DNA from 2 places in the Kitasatospora sp. CB02891 genome. Region 1 is predicted to be linked to the other one. Evidence: riboswitches for the same ligand, from Rfam matches in the RefSeq annotation. Region 1 holds a riboswitch; the other holds the start of a gene.
The links. A riboswitch is a leader RNA that binds a small molecule or an ion and turns the genes downstream of it on or off. The one in region 1 is predicted to bind thiamine pyrophosphate.

Region 1 (7,264 bases):
CCCGTACGGCCCGGTGCTCGGCACGCCCGGCCGGTTCGTGCTGCTGACGGCGCCCTACACGCTGCCGGAGCTCGGCGCGCTGCTGTCCGAACGGCCTTGGGTGCCGGGCGTGTTGCGGTACCACGGGGCGGGCGGCTACCTGGTGCTGCCGCCCTCGCGGACCGGCGAGGGCCAGGTGCACTGGGTGCGCCGCCCGGGCCCGGGCCGGCCCTGGCTGCCCGAGGTCGGCACCCTGCTGGGCGGGCTGATCACCGCCAGTGCCGTCACCCTGCCGCACTGCTGACCGATCGTCAGATCAGTTGCACCACAGGCCCGGAAACAGAAAAGGCCCGACCGCTGGCGACGGGGGATGCACCAGCGGTCGGACTGTTCAAACAGTAACAAAGATCCGGCTCCGCGCCAATTTGTCCACGCCGAAAGGCCCTTGGGATTTTCGGCGGCCGGACGGGAATGTGATGCGGGTCACTTCCGGCTAGTTGAGGGTGATCTGACGATTCACCAGGTTGGCGCGGGCGCGGCGCTCGTCGGCGGTCAGCGGCGCGGGCGCGGCCAGCACCTCGGCCAGCTTCGCGGCGAACTCCACGGCCGGCTTCTCCACCTCGGCGGCGGCCATGTCGACCGGCAGGTCCCACACCGGCACGGTCAGGCCGTGCGCCCGGAACGAGCCGACCAGCTTGGTGCCCTCGCCCAGCGAGCTCTCGCCGGACGCCGACAGTCGGGCCAGCGCGTCCAGCAGCTGCTCCTCCGGCACCGTCATCACCCAGCGCAGGTGGTTCTTGTCCGGCGTGCCGCACCAGTACGCGGAGTCCACCCCGGCCAGCTTCTCGGTCGGGATCGCCGACGCGTTCGCCCGCTCCAGCGAGGCCGCGACCTCGCCGGTCGCCGACTCGGCGTCCTCCAGCCAGAACTCGAAGCCGGTGTGCACGGCGGGCACGAACTCGGCCGTGGTGTCCAGCAGTTCCTGGAGGCGGCGGGCGCCCGGGTCGGTCCGGCGGGCCGGCACCGGGGTGCCCGGCTCGGTGGCCAGCGCCAGCTCCAGCGCGTCCGCCAGGTCACGGCTCAGGTCGCCCGAGGACGACTGGGTCTGCAGGCCCAGCAGGATCGAGCCGTCGGCGCGCCGCAGCGCCGGCCAGGCCAGCGGCAGCACCGTCGCCAGCGTCACCGACGGAACCTCGCCGACGGCCTGCTCGGCCACCCCGGCGGCCAGCGTCAGCGGCACCGTGGCGGCCGGCACCAGCTCGCGCAGCGCCACCCAGTCGGCCTCGCCCGGCAGGCCCTCGAACGGGCGGTGCACCAACTCCTGCACCGCGTGCGCCGCCTGACGGCCGTGGCAGGCCTTGTACCGGCGGCCCGAACCGCACGGGCACGCCTCGCGCGCTCCGACGACCGGGATCTCGCCCTCGACGACGGTGGACTGGCTGGGCTGCTTCTTCGCGGCCTTCTTGGCCATGGTGCGGCTCTCCCGGGGACGTCGGACTTTGCACCGCGCAGCCTACTTCGCCCGCGGCCCGCGGTTCAGGCGCTGCGCCGCTCCCCGCCGCCCCTTACCTGCTCGAACGCGGGCAGCTCCGCCCACACCGTCACCTGACCGGGTGCGTGCCGCACTCCCCAGTCCGTCGCCAGCTTGCCGACGATGCTCAGCCCCCGGCCGCCGTGCGCCGACACCGAGGGACTGGCCGGCACCGGCCGGGTGGTCGCCCCGCCGTCGGTGACCTCCAGGGTCAGCAGGCCGTCCCCGCGCATCCGCCAACTCACCAGCACGGTACCGATCTCCGCGTCGTCGTCGTCGTCGACGTGCGGGCGACGGTCGGCGGATCTGCCGGGTCTGTCGCCGGGCTCCGGATCTTCGGCCGGCAGCGGCCTGGCATGACGACAGGAATTGCTGAGCAGTTCGGAGAGGATCAACACCGCGTCGTCAATCACCGCATCCGGTATCGAGCGATCACCGAGATCGTTGCGCAGCCTCCGCCGCGCGGTCGAGACACTGGCCGGACCGTGCGGAACGGCCATGGCCGATGAGGTCGACCCGGCCTGAACTGGCACAGCTCGCGCCACCATCAACGCCACCCCCGGACCTCCTTCAGCTTCTGCCGAGGGATGGATGCCCGCCGTTATTGCATCGGAAACGGGCGTTCGACGATCCGATCGCGGCATTAACGGGATCCGCACGGCTCGCGGCCGAAAGGTGAGGAGCGTCTCACCTTTCTGTCGCGTCCCGGGGGTTGTCCGAATGGGCAACGGGAAATACCCCGTTCGGTATTTATGCCACGCCAATGGAGCCCGCGTGCCACCCGGCGGGCACCGGGCCGGCCGGCCCGTTCAGCGGCCCAACTGGGCCAGCACGTCCGCCGGTCGGTTGGTGATCAGCGCCTCCACGCCGAGCTCCAGGCAGAGTTCGACGTCCTCCGGGCGGTCCACCGTCCACACGTGCACCCGGTGCCCGGCCCGGCGCAGCGCCGTCACCATGCCCGGGTCGCGGCGCACCAGCGAGATGCCCGGGCCGGCGATCGACGCCCCGCCCGGCAGCGACCTGGTCCGGCCCAGCAGCGGCACCGAGCGCTCCCACAGGTACACCCGGGGCACCGCCGGGGCGGCCCGGCGGACCCGGTGCAGGGCCAGCTCCGAGAAGCTCATCACCCGCACCGTGGACTCCTCCGGCGCGGCCGGCAGCAGACCGAAGCGGCCCAGCACCCGCAGCAGCTCGGACTCCACCCGGCCCGCGTACCGCACCGGGTGCTTGGTCTCGATCGCCAGCTCCACCCGCCGCCCGGTGTCCGCGACCAGCTCCAGCAGCCGCTCCAGGGTGAGCACCGAGCTGCGCTGCGGCTGCTCCGGGTGCTTCCACGAACCGAAGTCCAGCTCGGACAGCTGAGCCAGCGTCATGGTCGACACCACGCCCTGCCCGTCGGAGGTGCGGCCCACCGTCCGGTCGTGCACGCACACCAGCTGCCCGTCGGCGGTGACCCGGACGTCGCACTCCAGCCCGTCCGCGCCCTCCTCCAGCGCCTGCCGGTACGCCTCCTCGGTGTGCTCCGGGAGGGCCGCGGAGGACCCGCGGTGGGCGATCACCTTGACCGACGAGCGGTCGATCGGAGCGGGGAGCGGGGCCGAGGCGCTGTGCTGGGTGTTCACGTCAACCACCCTACGCGGCACCGGATGACGGCCCGCTTCCGGCACGGCAACGCTCCGGTGAACAGCTCCCCGGGGGCGAACGGCTGGCGGACCGTCAGCCCGTCGGACGCCCGCGGACCGTCAGCCCGTCGGACGCCCGCGGGCGGTCAGGCCTGCCGGCGTTCCAGGGCCGTCACCGCGCCGGTCGCCAGGGCCGCCACCAGGAACGAGAACAACGAGGCCGAGCTCCACGCCTGCGGGGTGAAGTGCACCGCCTCCTGCGCCTTCGCCCACAGGTCGGTCCACCAGCCGGCCACCGCCGTCGGCGCCAGGAACTGGTACACCGCGAAGCCCAGTGCCCACGGCAGCAGCATCACCCAGCGCGCCGGGGCGTCCTGCGTCAGGTTCCAGCCGCGCCGGCCCGCGCCGAGGAAGTAGTCCACCGCCAGCACCGCGAACAGCGGCACGAACACCGATCCGATCAGGCCGAGGAACGCGTAGTACGACTCGGTGAACTCCTTGATCCGCAGCGCCAGCACCGTCACCAGCACGCCGATGCCGCCGGTCAGCACCCGCCGGTCCACCTTCGGCCACAGGTTGTGGATCGACATCGCCGTCGAGTACACGTTCGCGAACGACTGGTCCGACTCGCGCAGCACCAGCACCAGCAGGAACGCCCAGCCCGCGGCCACGCCGGTGAACGAGCCGAGGATCTTGTCCGGGTCGCCGCCGGACTGCAGCAGCGCCACCACGCCCAGCACGTAGCACCAGACCTGGGCCACCGTGTAGCCGGAGAACGTCCCCCAGAACGCCTTCGCCGAGCTGCGGGCGTGCCGGGTGTAGTCGGCGGCCAGCGGCACGAACGAGATCGACACCGCGATCACCGCGTCCGTCGCCGACAGGAAGCCGTCCCAGTTGCCCGCGCCCGGGTCCGGGAAGCCCAGCCGGGCGAACTGCACCGTGAAGTAGACCATCGCCACGCCGACCGCGACCGCCACGTACTTGCGCAGCACCGCGATCGCGCCCAGCGGCCAGATCGTCAGCACCGTCGTCAGCACGCCCGCCAGCAGCACGAACAGCCAGCGCCAGCCCTCGGTGCCGGCCACCGTCTGGGCGCCCCAGGCGATCACCGTCAGCTCGTACACGCCCCAGCCGACGCACTGGAGGATGTTCAGCACCGTCGGCACGTACGACAGCCGGGTGCCGAACAGGCCGCGCAGCACCGCCATCGCCGGCGCACCCGTGCGGGCGCCCACCAGGGCCGCCACCGCCAGCATCGCGGTGCCGATCGCGGTGCCCGCCACGATCGCCGTCACCGCCGCGGTGAAGCCCAGCTCGTGGCCCTGCTTGCCCAGCACCGTCGCGGCGCTGGTGAAGCCGATCAGGCTCACCCCGAGGTTGGCCCACAGGGCGAACAGCGCCCGGAAGTCCAGGGTGCGCGGCGGCGCCGTGTCGAGGGTCAGCGGGGCCTCGGCCCGCGCGGCAGCCTCATGATCGGAAATTTGGGCAGACGGAACAGCCGTCATGGCCGATACTCCCTACGCCGGCATTATCCGGACAGGTTCAGGCGGTCAGCGCCCCCTCGACCGGGGCGGCGTCACCGCCATGCCCTACGGTCGATCCGGCGCACTCTCAGCCTGGCTGGTCCAAGCTCCCGCGACGTTCTTCGGTTTACAGGAGCGACAGGCTAGCCTCCGGGCTGGGGAACGCCAAGGCCGGGGGGATCGGCGTCCGCACCGCGGGACCACTGATGTGCATGTCAGCGAGGCCTAAGGCTTCTCATGATTTCTTCAGGGGCCCGCTTACGGTGTCCGAATCCGGCATAGGAAAAACTGTGCCCCGAGGCTGTGGCCGCGCCGCCGGCGCGACGGACCGCGGCCCAAGATTCTGTCAGCGATGGAGGTCGTCCGTGAGCACCGAGCACGCGAGTGGTACCACCCCGCCGGAGAAGGCCCCCGCGGCCACCGGCACCGAGGCGGCCTCCGCCGGCTCCGGGACGCCCGCGCCCGCTCCCGCCTACCTCGACGCGCCGCCGCCGGTGCTGCCGGCGGCCCCGGCCGCGCCGGTCTCCGACGGGACGATGCAGCTCGGGAAGGTGCCCGCCGCGCCGGCCCCCGACGAGACCATGCAGCTCGGGAAGGTGCCCGGGGCGCCGGCCGCCCCGCCCGCCGCCCCGGTGGACGCGCCGCCGCCGTTCCAGAACCCGTACGGCAGCGTCGCCGCACCGGCCGGCCCCTACGCGCAGCCCGCCGCCGACGCACCGGTCAACCCCTACGCGCCGACCGCGGCCGTCCCGGCCGTGCCGCCGCTCGCCCAGGCCGGTGCGCCCGGCGCCCCGGGTGCGCCCGGCGTCCCCGGCGAGCCGCAGCACCCGTTCGGCGCCGGCCACCCGGTGGGCGGCTGGGGCCACCCGTCCGGCGGCACCGGCGGTGTCGGCGGACCGGGCGAACCGGGTGCGCCGTGGGGCAGCCCGCAGCCCGCCCCCGGCGGGTCCGGCAAGGGCAAGCGCGGCGGATTCGTCGCCCTGGTCGCGGCGGTCGCCCTGGTGGCCGGCCTGGCCGGCGGCGCGATCGGCGCGTCCGTCTCCGACAAGGGCGGCAGCGGCGGCACCGGCGCCAGCCACAGCAGCACCACCGTCACCGTCGGCAACACCCACCAGAACCTGGACCGGGCTCCCGAGTCCGTCGCCGGGATCGCCGCCAAGGCGCTGCCGTCCACCGTCACCATCAAGGCCTCGAACTCCAGCGAGTCCGGCACCGGCACCGGATTCGTCTTCGACACCGAGGGCCACATCCTGACCAACAACCACGTGGTCGCGCCCGCGGCCAAGGGCGGCAAGCTCACCGTCAAGTTCTCCGACGGCTCCTCCTACGACGCGTCCGTGGTCGGCCGCGCCGAGGGCTACGACGTCGCGGTCATCCGCCTGGAGAACCCGCCCAAGGACAAGCTCGTCCCGCTGCCGCTCGGCGACTCCGACAAGGTCGCCATCGGCGACGCCACCATCGCCATCGGCGCGCCCTACGGCCTCGAAGGCACCGTCACCACCGGCATCATCTCCGCCAAGGACCGCCCGGTCGCCTCCGGCGACGAGACCGGCGCCCAGTCCTCGTACATGAACGCCCTGCAGACCGACGCCTCGATCAACCCCGGCAACTCCGGCGGCCCGCTGCTGGACGGCTCCGGCTCGGTCATCGGCATCAACTCGGCGATCCAGTCCAACACCAGCGGCTCCGGCCGGGCCGGCTCCATCGGTCTCGGCTTCGCCATCCCGATCAACCAGGCCAAGTGGGTCGCCCAGACCCTGATCAAGGACGGCACGCCGGTCTACGCGATCCTCGGCGTCCTGCGCAACGACGACTACCGCGGCGACGGCGCCCAGATCGCCACCGCCCCGGTCCGCGACACCCCCGCCGTCACCCCCGGCGGCCCCGCCGACCAGGCCGGCCTGAAGGCCGGCGACGTCATCACCAAGCTCGGCGGCATCGCCATCGACAGCGGCCCGACCCTGGTCAGCGAGATCTGGACGCACAAGCCCGGCGAGAAGGTCGAGGTCGAGTACACCCGCGACGGCAAGGCCGCCAAGACCACCGTCACCCTCGGCGAACGCAAGGGCGACAACTGACCCACCCCACCGGAACGGTGTGCACCGAACCCGCCCCGACCCGTTAGGCTGGCCTCCGCCGAGGAGGGTTGCCCGAGCGGCCTAAGGGACCAGTCTTGAAAACTGTCGTGGCTTCGCGCCACCGTGGGTTCAAATCCCACACCCTCCGCGCCTGAGAACGGCCCCCGACCTGTACCTCCGGTCGGGGGCCGTTCGGCGTTCGCGGGTGACGGTGCGTCAGGGGAGGCGGCCGTGGGCGCGGGCGAGGGTGAGGGCGGCGAGGGTCATGCCGTCGTCGAGGCGGCCGGTGGTGATCCAGTGGTGGAGGTCGGGGAGGGGGAGCCAGCGGGTCTCGACGACTTCGTCGGGGTCGCGGGGGGCGCCGGTGGGGACGGGGTCGGGGACGGTGGCGTGGACGACGGCGACGGCGCCGGCGAGCAGGCCGGAGTCGGGGGTCATGGTGCCGAGGAGGTGGAACTCGGCGTCGGGGACGCCGAGTTCCTCGTGCAGTTCGGCGCGCGCGGTGACCAGCGGGTCGGCGTTATGGGCGAA
Region 2 (7,264 bases), on a different contig from region 1:
CCGCCAGGAGCCTCTCGGCCATGGCTGTGGCGTGCTCCAGCCCGACCGCCCGGACCTCGGCCGGATTCTCGGCGGCGGCCTCCAGGCGGCGGCGAAACTCGGGCGGGAAGTCGGAGCCGGACAGCTGGGGGAAGCGGACCAGCTGGCGGATGTTGGTGACCGGCATGATCTCCGGGATGATCGGCGTCTCGCAGCCGGCCGCGGCGACCCGGTCGCGCAGCCGCAGGTAGTCCTCGACCTCGAAGAACATCTGGGTGATCGCGTAGTCCGCGCCGGCCCGGCACTTGGCGACGAAGTGCTTGATGTCCTCGTCCCACTCGGTGGAGCGTGGGTGCATCTGCGGGAACGCGGCCACGCCGACGCAGAAGTCGCCGATGCCCTTGATGAGTTCGACGAGTTCGTAGGCGTAGCTGACGCCGTCGGGGTGGCGGACCCACTCGCCCATCGGGTCGCCGGGCGGGTCGCCGCGGACGGCGAGCACGTTGCGGACGCCCTCGTCGGCGTACTGGCCGATGATGTTGCGCAGTTCGGCGACCGAGTGGTCGACGGCGGTGAGGTGCGCGACGGGGGTGAGGGTGGTCTCGGTGGCGATCCGGCCGACCAGGTTGACGGTGCGGCCGCGGGAGGAGCCGCCGGCGCCGTAGGTCATGCAGACGAAGTTCGGGTCGAGCGCCTCGACGCGGCGGATCGCGTCCCAGAGTTTGCGTTCGCCCTCCTCGCTGCGGGGCGGCATGAACTCGAAGGAGAAGGAGCGGTCGCCTGCCGCCAGCAGGTCACGCACGGTCTGTGCGCGGTCGCTTCTGGTGGAGGGAATCCCGAGTGCCATGCAGGCAGGTTAGCCTTCGGCGGCGCGGCCCGGACAAACCGTGTCCAGGGGCTGAGACACGTGTTGAGATTTCCGGACAGGCCCCGACGGCCCGGCCCGGACCTCGACGGATCGGTGCACCCGGGCGGGGGCGTTAGTCTGACTGTCAGACCAATCTATCCGGAGTTCCAGGTGCCCTCCTCCACCCGTCTTCCCCGCAATCCCATCGATGCGGAGGACGTGCGCGACCGCGTCAACGCCGCGTTGAGCGCGTTCATGGCCGAACGGACCGCCCTGCTCTCCGGCATCTCCGACCAGCTGGGTCCGGTCGCCGACGCGCTGCGCGAGTTCCTCCTCGACGGCGGCAAGCGGCTCCGCCCGGCGTTCTGCTACTGGGGCTGGCGCGCGGCCGGCGGCGACGCCGACGAGCCCGGCATCGAGCGGGCCGCGGCCGCCCTGGAGCTGCTGCAGGCCAGCGCCCTGGTGCACGACGACCTGATGGACCGCAGCGACACCCGCCGCGGCCTGCCGTCCATCCACCGCCGCTTCGAGGGCCTGCACCGGTCCAGCGGCTGGCGCGGCGACCGCGAGCAGTACGGCGCGTCCGCCGCGGTGCTGCTCGGCGACCTGCTGCTGATCTGGTGCGACGAGCTGTTCCAGCGCTCGGGGCTGCCCGCCGCCGCGGTCTCCGCCGCCAAGCCGGCGTTCGACCTGATGCGCACCGAGGTCATGCTCGGCCAGTACCTGGACGTGCTGGAGCCGGTGGCGGGCGACTCCACCGACGCCGACGCGCTGGACCGCGCCCGGACGGTGCTGCACTACAAGTCCGCGAAGTACACCATCGAACGCCCGCTGCAGGTCGGCGCGCTGCTGGCCGGCGCCGGCCCCGACCTGGTCGAGGCGCTCGGCGACTTCGGCCTGCCGCTGGGCGAGGCGTTCCAGCTCCGGGACGACCTGCTCGGCGTGTTCGGCGACCCGGAGGTCACCGGAAAGCCGGCCGGCGACGACCTCCGCGAGGGCAAGCGCACCCTGCTGGTCGCGCACGCCATGCGCGGCCTGTCGGAGATCGACGCCCAGACCCTGGACGCCCGCCTCGGCGCGCCCGACCTCACCGCGGACGAGGTGGCCGAGCTGCGCGACCTGATCTCCGCCAGCGGCGCCCCGGCGATCGTCGAGGCCCGCATCGACCGGCTGCTCACCGAAGCGCTGACCGCCCTGCGCAACGCGCCGATCGCCGACGGCCCGACCCGCGAAGTGCTCCAGGCGCTGGCGGACGCGGCGACGGTGCGCAAGTACTGATCAGCGGGCCCACCACCGCCGGGAGGCGAGTGCGGCCAGCCCGGCGCCGGTGGCGTTCAGCAGGACGTCGTCCACCGAGGAGACGCGGTCCAGCCACAGCACGTACTGGGCGGTCTCCACCAGCACCGAGCAGGCCGCACCGAGCGCCAGCATCCGGGGCACGGACGCCAGCGCACGGAACCGCACCGGCGCGAAGAAGCCGAGCGCCGCGAACACCAGCAGATTGCCGCCGATCTGCACCACCGCGGTGACCGGCGTGCCCTGGGTGAGGACCTCGTACAGGTCCCGCAACGGCAGCAGGCTGACCCGCCGGGGTGCGACACCCGCCCCCGGGCCCGGCAGCAGAATCATCCAGACCCACGGAACCGTCCCGTGCACCACGGCGACCTCGGCGAACGACCGCCCCCACCCCCGGTCGCCCCGCCGCCGGGCCAGCACCCACACCAGCCCCGCCGACAGCGGCAACGCGACCAGCGACCAGAACACCGCCGCATTGACCGTCCCGAGCCACGGCTGCCACCCGGCACGGTGATGCAACGGTCGCTGCGCGACGAACGCGACGGCCGCAGCGAGAAGGACGGCCGGGGCGAGCAGCACGGCCCGGCGGGCACGGAATTCGGGGTTCACGACTGCACGGAGGCCACCAGAGCCGCCAACGGTTCCCGGTGAGGGTGCGGAACCAGGGGCGATCGGTCACCCACCTGCCTACCGCAGGCGCGCAGCCAGTTGCGCCGCCGCCGCGCCCGGGTCCTCGGCGGCCGTGAGGGCCCGGACGACCACGATGCGGGTGGCGCCGGCGGCCAGGACCTGGTCGAGGTTGTCGTGGTCGATGCCGCCGATCGCGAACCAGGGTCGGGCCGGGTCGGCGGCGGCCGCGTAGCGGACGAGGTCGAGGCCGGGGGCGTGGCGGCCGGGCTTGGTGGGGGTGGGCCAGACCGGGCCGGTGCAGAAGTAGTCGACGCCGGGCTCGGTGATCGCCGCGTCCACTTCGGTCTCGGCGTGGCAGGAGCGTCCGATCAGGACGTCCTCGCCGAGGATGGCCCGGGCGACGGCCACCGGCAGGTCGTCCTGCCCGAGGTGCAGCACGTCGGGGCGGGCGCCGAAGGCGACGTCGGCGCGGTCGTTGACGGCCAGCAGCTTGCCGTGCCGCTGGGCCGCGTCCGCGAAGACCTCCAGGTAGTCGAGCTCCTGGCGGGCCTCCAGGTTCTTGTCCCGGAGCTGGACGATGTCGACGCCGCCGGCCAGCACGGCGTCCAGGAAGTCGGCCAGGTCGCCCTGCTCGCGCCGGGCGTCGGTGCACAGGTAGAGCTTCGCGTCGGCGAGCTGCTGACGGGCTGCCACCGGGCTGGTCACAGCGCCAGGGCCTGGGCGCGGCGCTTGACCTCGGTGCCGCGGTTCTCGCGCAGCGCCTGGATCGGGCTGCCGGGCAGCGACGGGTCCTCGGTGAACATCCACTCCAGGATCTCCTGGTCGGAGAAGCCGCAGTCGCGGAGCACCGTGAGGGTGCCGACCAGGTGCTTGACCGGGCCGTCGTCCTCGATGAAGTCGGCGGGCACCTGGAGGGAGTTGTTCTCGCCGCGGCGGACGGCCAACAGGGTGCGGTTCCTCACCATGTCGCGGACCTCGGTGATCACCACGCCCCACCGCTCCGAGATGTCGGGCAGGTACAGCCACGCAGGGACCAGGGCGTCAATCTTGGGATCAATCTTGCTCACGGCACCCAGCCTACCCATCCGCTAGCGGGTGGCCGCCTTCAGCTGGACGGCCGGATCGGCCGCGAGCTCCGGGTCGAGCACCGTGCCGCGTTCGATCAGGCGGCGGCCCTGCGCCAGGTCGCGCGGCCGGTCCACGGCCAGCAGGGCGACCAGCGCGCCGTCGCGCAGCCACAGCACCGACCAGTCCCGGCCGGACGGGGAGCCCCGCCACAGCAGGTGGTCGGCCCCGGCGTGCCGGCCGGCGTACTGCACCATGCGGTCGAACTGCTCGGACCAGAAGTACGGGACGGGGTCGTAGGGCGCGTCCAGGGCGCCGAGCACGGAGGCGGCGACGGTGCCGCCGGAGTGCAGGGCGTGGTCCCAGTGCTGGACGGCCAGCCGGGCGCCGAACCGGGCGGACGGGTAGGAGACGCAGTCGCCGGCCGCCCAGACGCCGGGCAGCGCGGTGCGCAGGCGGTCGTCGACCGGGATCGTGCCGTCGGGGTCGAGGGCGAGCGGGCTGCCGGCGAGCCAGCCGGTGGCGGGGCGGGCGCCGATGCCGACCACCACCTCGTCGGCGGGCAGGTGGGTGCCGTCGGCGAGCAGCACCCCGCCGTCGGCGGCCCCGGCGACGCCGACGCCGCAGCGCAGTTCGACGCCGGCGGCGGCGTACCACTCGGTCATCAGCGTGCCGAGTTCGGCGGGCAGCGCCCCGGCCAGCGGGGTGGCGGCGGCCTCGACGACGGTGACGTGGCAGCCGAGGGCGCGGGCGACGGTGGCGGTCTCGGCGCCGATCCAGCCCGCGCCGACCAGCACGATCCGCTTGCCGGGGGTGAGCGCGGCGCGCAGCGCGTGCGCGTCGTCGACGGTGCGCAGGGTGCGGGCGCCGGGCAGGCCCGGCAGCGTGCGGGGGTCGGCACCGGTGGCGATCACCAGGGCGTGGTACGGGAGTTCGGCGCGATCGGTGTGCAGCACGCCGGCGTTCAGGCCGGTGGCCCGGTGGCCGGTGAGCAGGTCGACGCCGAGGCCGCTCCAGTCGATCTCGAAGGCGGTGGCGTCGGCCTTGCCGAGCAGCACGTTCTTGGAGAGCGGCGGCCGGTCGTACGGCAGGTGGAGTTCCTCGCCGACCAGGGTGACGGCGCCCTGCCAGCCGCCCTGCCGCAGGTTCAGGGCGGCCTGTGCGCCCGCCATGCCCGCCCCGACCACGACGACCCGGTCCGTTGCCCTCAGCTCAGCCACGGCGTCCACCCTAACCGGCCTGCGGCCGCTGCGGGCACCGGCGTTAAAGTGGAGGGACTACCTCATCACGGGAGCCCGGCGCACCGGGCTGAGAGGCGGGCTGTGGCGGCCCGCGACCGTCCGAACCTGATCCGGGTCATGCCGGCGAAGGGAGAAGAAGTGCTGTGGCACCTACCGACGTGCTGGTGATCGGCGGCGGCATCATCGGCCTCGGCGTCGCCTGGCGCACCGCGCAGCGCGGGCTGAGCGTCGCGGTGGTGGACCCGTCGCCGGGCGGCGGCGCGGCGCAGGTCGCCGCCGGGATGCTCGCGCCGGTCACCGAACTCCAGTACGGCGAGGAGCCGTTGCTGCGCCTGGGCATGGCGTCGAACGAGCGCTACGGCGCGTTCGCGGCCGAGCTGACCGAGCTGACCGGCCTGGACACCGGCTACCGCCGCACCGGCACGCTGGCCGTCGCGCTGGACTCCGACGACCGCGAGGAGCTGCGCGAACTGCACGCCTTCCACGGCCGGCTGGGCCTGGAGTCGCAGTGGCTGACCGGCCGGGAGTGCCGGCGGCTGGAGCCGATGCTGGCCCCGGGCGTACGCGGCGGCCTGCACGTCGCCGAGGACCACCAGGTGGACGGCCGCCGCCTCGCCGCCGCGCTGGTCGCGGCCTGCAAGCTGCTGGGCGTCGCCTTCCACCGCACCCAGGCCGCCGAACTGCTGGTCGACCGCGACGGGGCCGACGGCGACCGGGCCATCGGCGTGCGGCTGTTGACGGGCGAGCAACTGACCGCCGGACGGACGGTGCTGGCGGCCGGCTCCCGCAGCCACCTGCTGCCGGGCCTGCCGGACGGGGTGCTGCCGGCGATCCGCCCGGTGAAGGGGCAGGTGGTGCGGCTGCGGATCCCGAAGCTGTACGCGCCGTTCCTGTCCCGCAACGTGCGCGCCGTGGTGCGCGGGCAGCACCTGTACCTGGTGCCGCGCGCCGACGGCGAGTTGGTGATCGGCGCGACCACCGAGGAGATGGGCCACGACACCACCGTCACCGCGGGCGGCGTGTACGAGCTGCTCCGGGACGCGCACGAACTCGTGCCCGGCATCACCGAGTTGCCGCTGGTGGAGACCAACGCGGGGCTGCGGCCGGGCTCGCCCGACAACGCGCCGCTGCTCGGCCCGACCGCACTGCCCGGCCTGGCCGCCGCCACCGGGCACTACCGCAACGGCGTGCTGCTCACCCCGGTCACCGCCGACCTGCTCGCCGACTACCTGGCCACCGGCGAACTCTCCCCGCTGGCGACCGACTTCACCCCCGACCGCTTCCGCACCGAGGTGCCCGCATGAACACCGTCGCCCTGACCGTCAACGGCGAACCCCGCACACTGCCCGAAGCCACCACCCTGGACGCGGTGGTCGCCGAGGTGTCCGCCGCCAACACCGGCGTCGCCGCCGCCGTCAACGAGGCCGTGGTGCCGCGCAGTTCGTGGCCGACCACGGCGCTGCTGGCGGGCGACCGGGTGGAGATCCTCACCGCCGTGCAGGGAGGCTGAGATGGCCGACGACCTGCTGACCATCGGCGACACCGCCTTCGCCTCCCGCCTGATCATGGGCACCGGCGGCGCGCCCAGCCTGGACGTGCTGGAGCAGGCGCTGCGGGTCTCCGGCACCGAACTGACCACGGTGGCGATGCGCCGGGTCAACACCGCTACCCAGGGCTCGGTGCTGGAGGTGCTGGCCCGCAACGGCATCCGGATCCTCCCGAACACGGCCGGCTGCTACACCGCCGGCGAGGCCGTGCTCACCGCCCGCCTCGCCCGCGAGGCGCTCGGCACCGACTGGGTGAAGCTGGAGGTGATCGCCGACGAGCGCACCCTGCTGCCCGACCCGATCGAACTCCTGGACGCCGCCGAGACCTTGGTCGACGACGGCTTCACCGTGCTGCCGTACACCAACGACGACCCGGTGCTGGCCCGCAAGCTGGAGGACGTCGGCTGCGCGGCGATCATGCCGCTGGGCTCGCCGATCGGCTCCGGCCTGGGCATCCGCAACCCGCACAACTTCCAGCTGATCGTGGAGTCCGCGAACGTCCCGGTGGTGCTCGACGCGGGTGCGGGCACCGCCAGCGACGTCGCCCTGGCGATGGAACTCGGCTGCTCCGCCGTGATGCTGGCGTCCGCCGTGACCCGCGCCCAGGATCCGGTGCTGATGGCCGACGCGATGCGCCGCGCCGTCGAGGCCGGCCGCCT

Region 2: another riboswitch for thiamine pyrophosphate. It lies ahead of thiO (glycine oxidase ThiO); the one in region 1 lies ahead of CG736_RS29310 (cytosine permease).

What each region holds. Positions count from the first base shown of each region.
Region 1 is NZ_NNBO01000016.1:89,400-96,663, forward strand. It holds gene CG736_RS29290 (bifunctional DNA primase/polymerase) at 1-283, shown strand, start outside; gene CG736_RS29295 (DUF5926 family protein) at 473-1,450, opposite strand; gene CG736_RS29300 (ATP-binding protein) at 1,516-2,058, opposite strand; gene CG736_RS29305 (glycerophosphodiester phosphodiesterase) at 2,320-3,132, opposite strand; gene CG736_RS29310 (cytosine permease) at 3,279-4,637, opposite strand; TPP riboswitch at 4,628-4,779, opposite strand; gene CG736_RS29315 (S1C family serine protease) at 5,021-6,733, shown strand; tRNA gene CG736_RS29320 (tRNA-Ser) at 6,796-6,881, shown strand; gene CG736_RS29325 (NUDIX hydrolase) at 6,950-7,264, opposite strand, start outside.
Region 2 is NZ_NNBO01000003.1:509,913-517,176, reverse strand. It holds gene metF (methylenetetrahydrofolate reductase [NAD(P)H]) at 1-826, opposite strand, end outside; gene CG736_RS11090 (polyprenyl synthetase family protein) at 998-2,104, shown strand; gene CG736_RS11085 (VanZ family protein) at 2,105-2,731, opposite strand; gene thiE (thiamine phosphate synthase) at 2,810-3,457, opposite strand; gene CG736_RS11075 (Rv2175c family DNA-binding protein) at 3,454-3,819, opposite strand; gene CG736_RS11070 (NAD(P)/FAD-dependent oxidoreductase) at 3,841-5,046, opposite strand; TPP riboswitch at 5,095-5,207, shown strand; gene thiO (glycine oxidase ThiO) at 5,202-6,362, shown strand; gene thiS (sulfur carrier protein ThiS) at 6,359-6,568, shown strand; gene CG736_RS11055 (thiazole synthase) at 6,570-7,264, shown strand, end outside.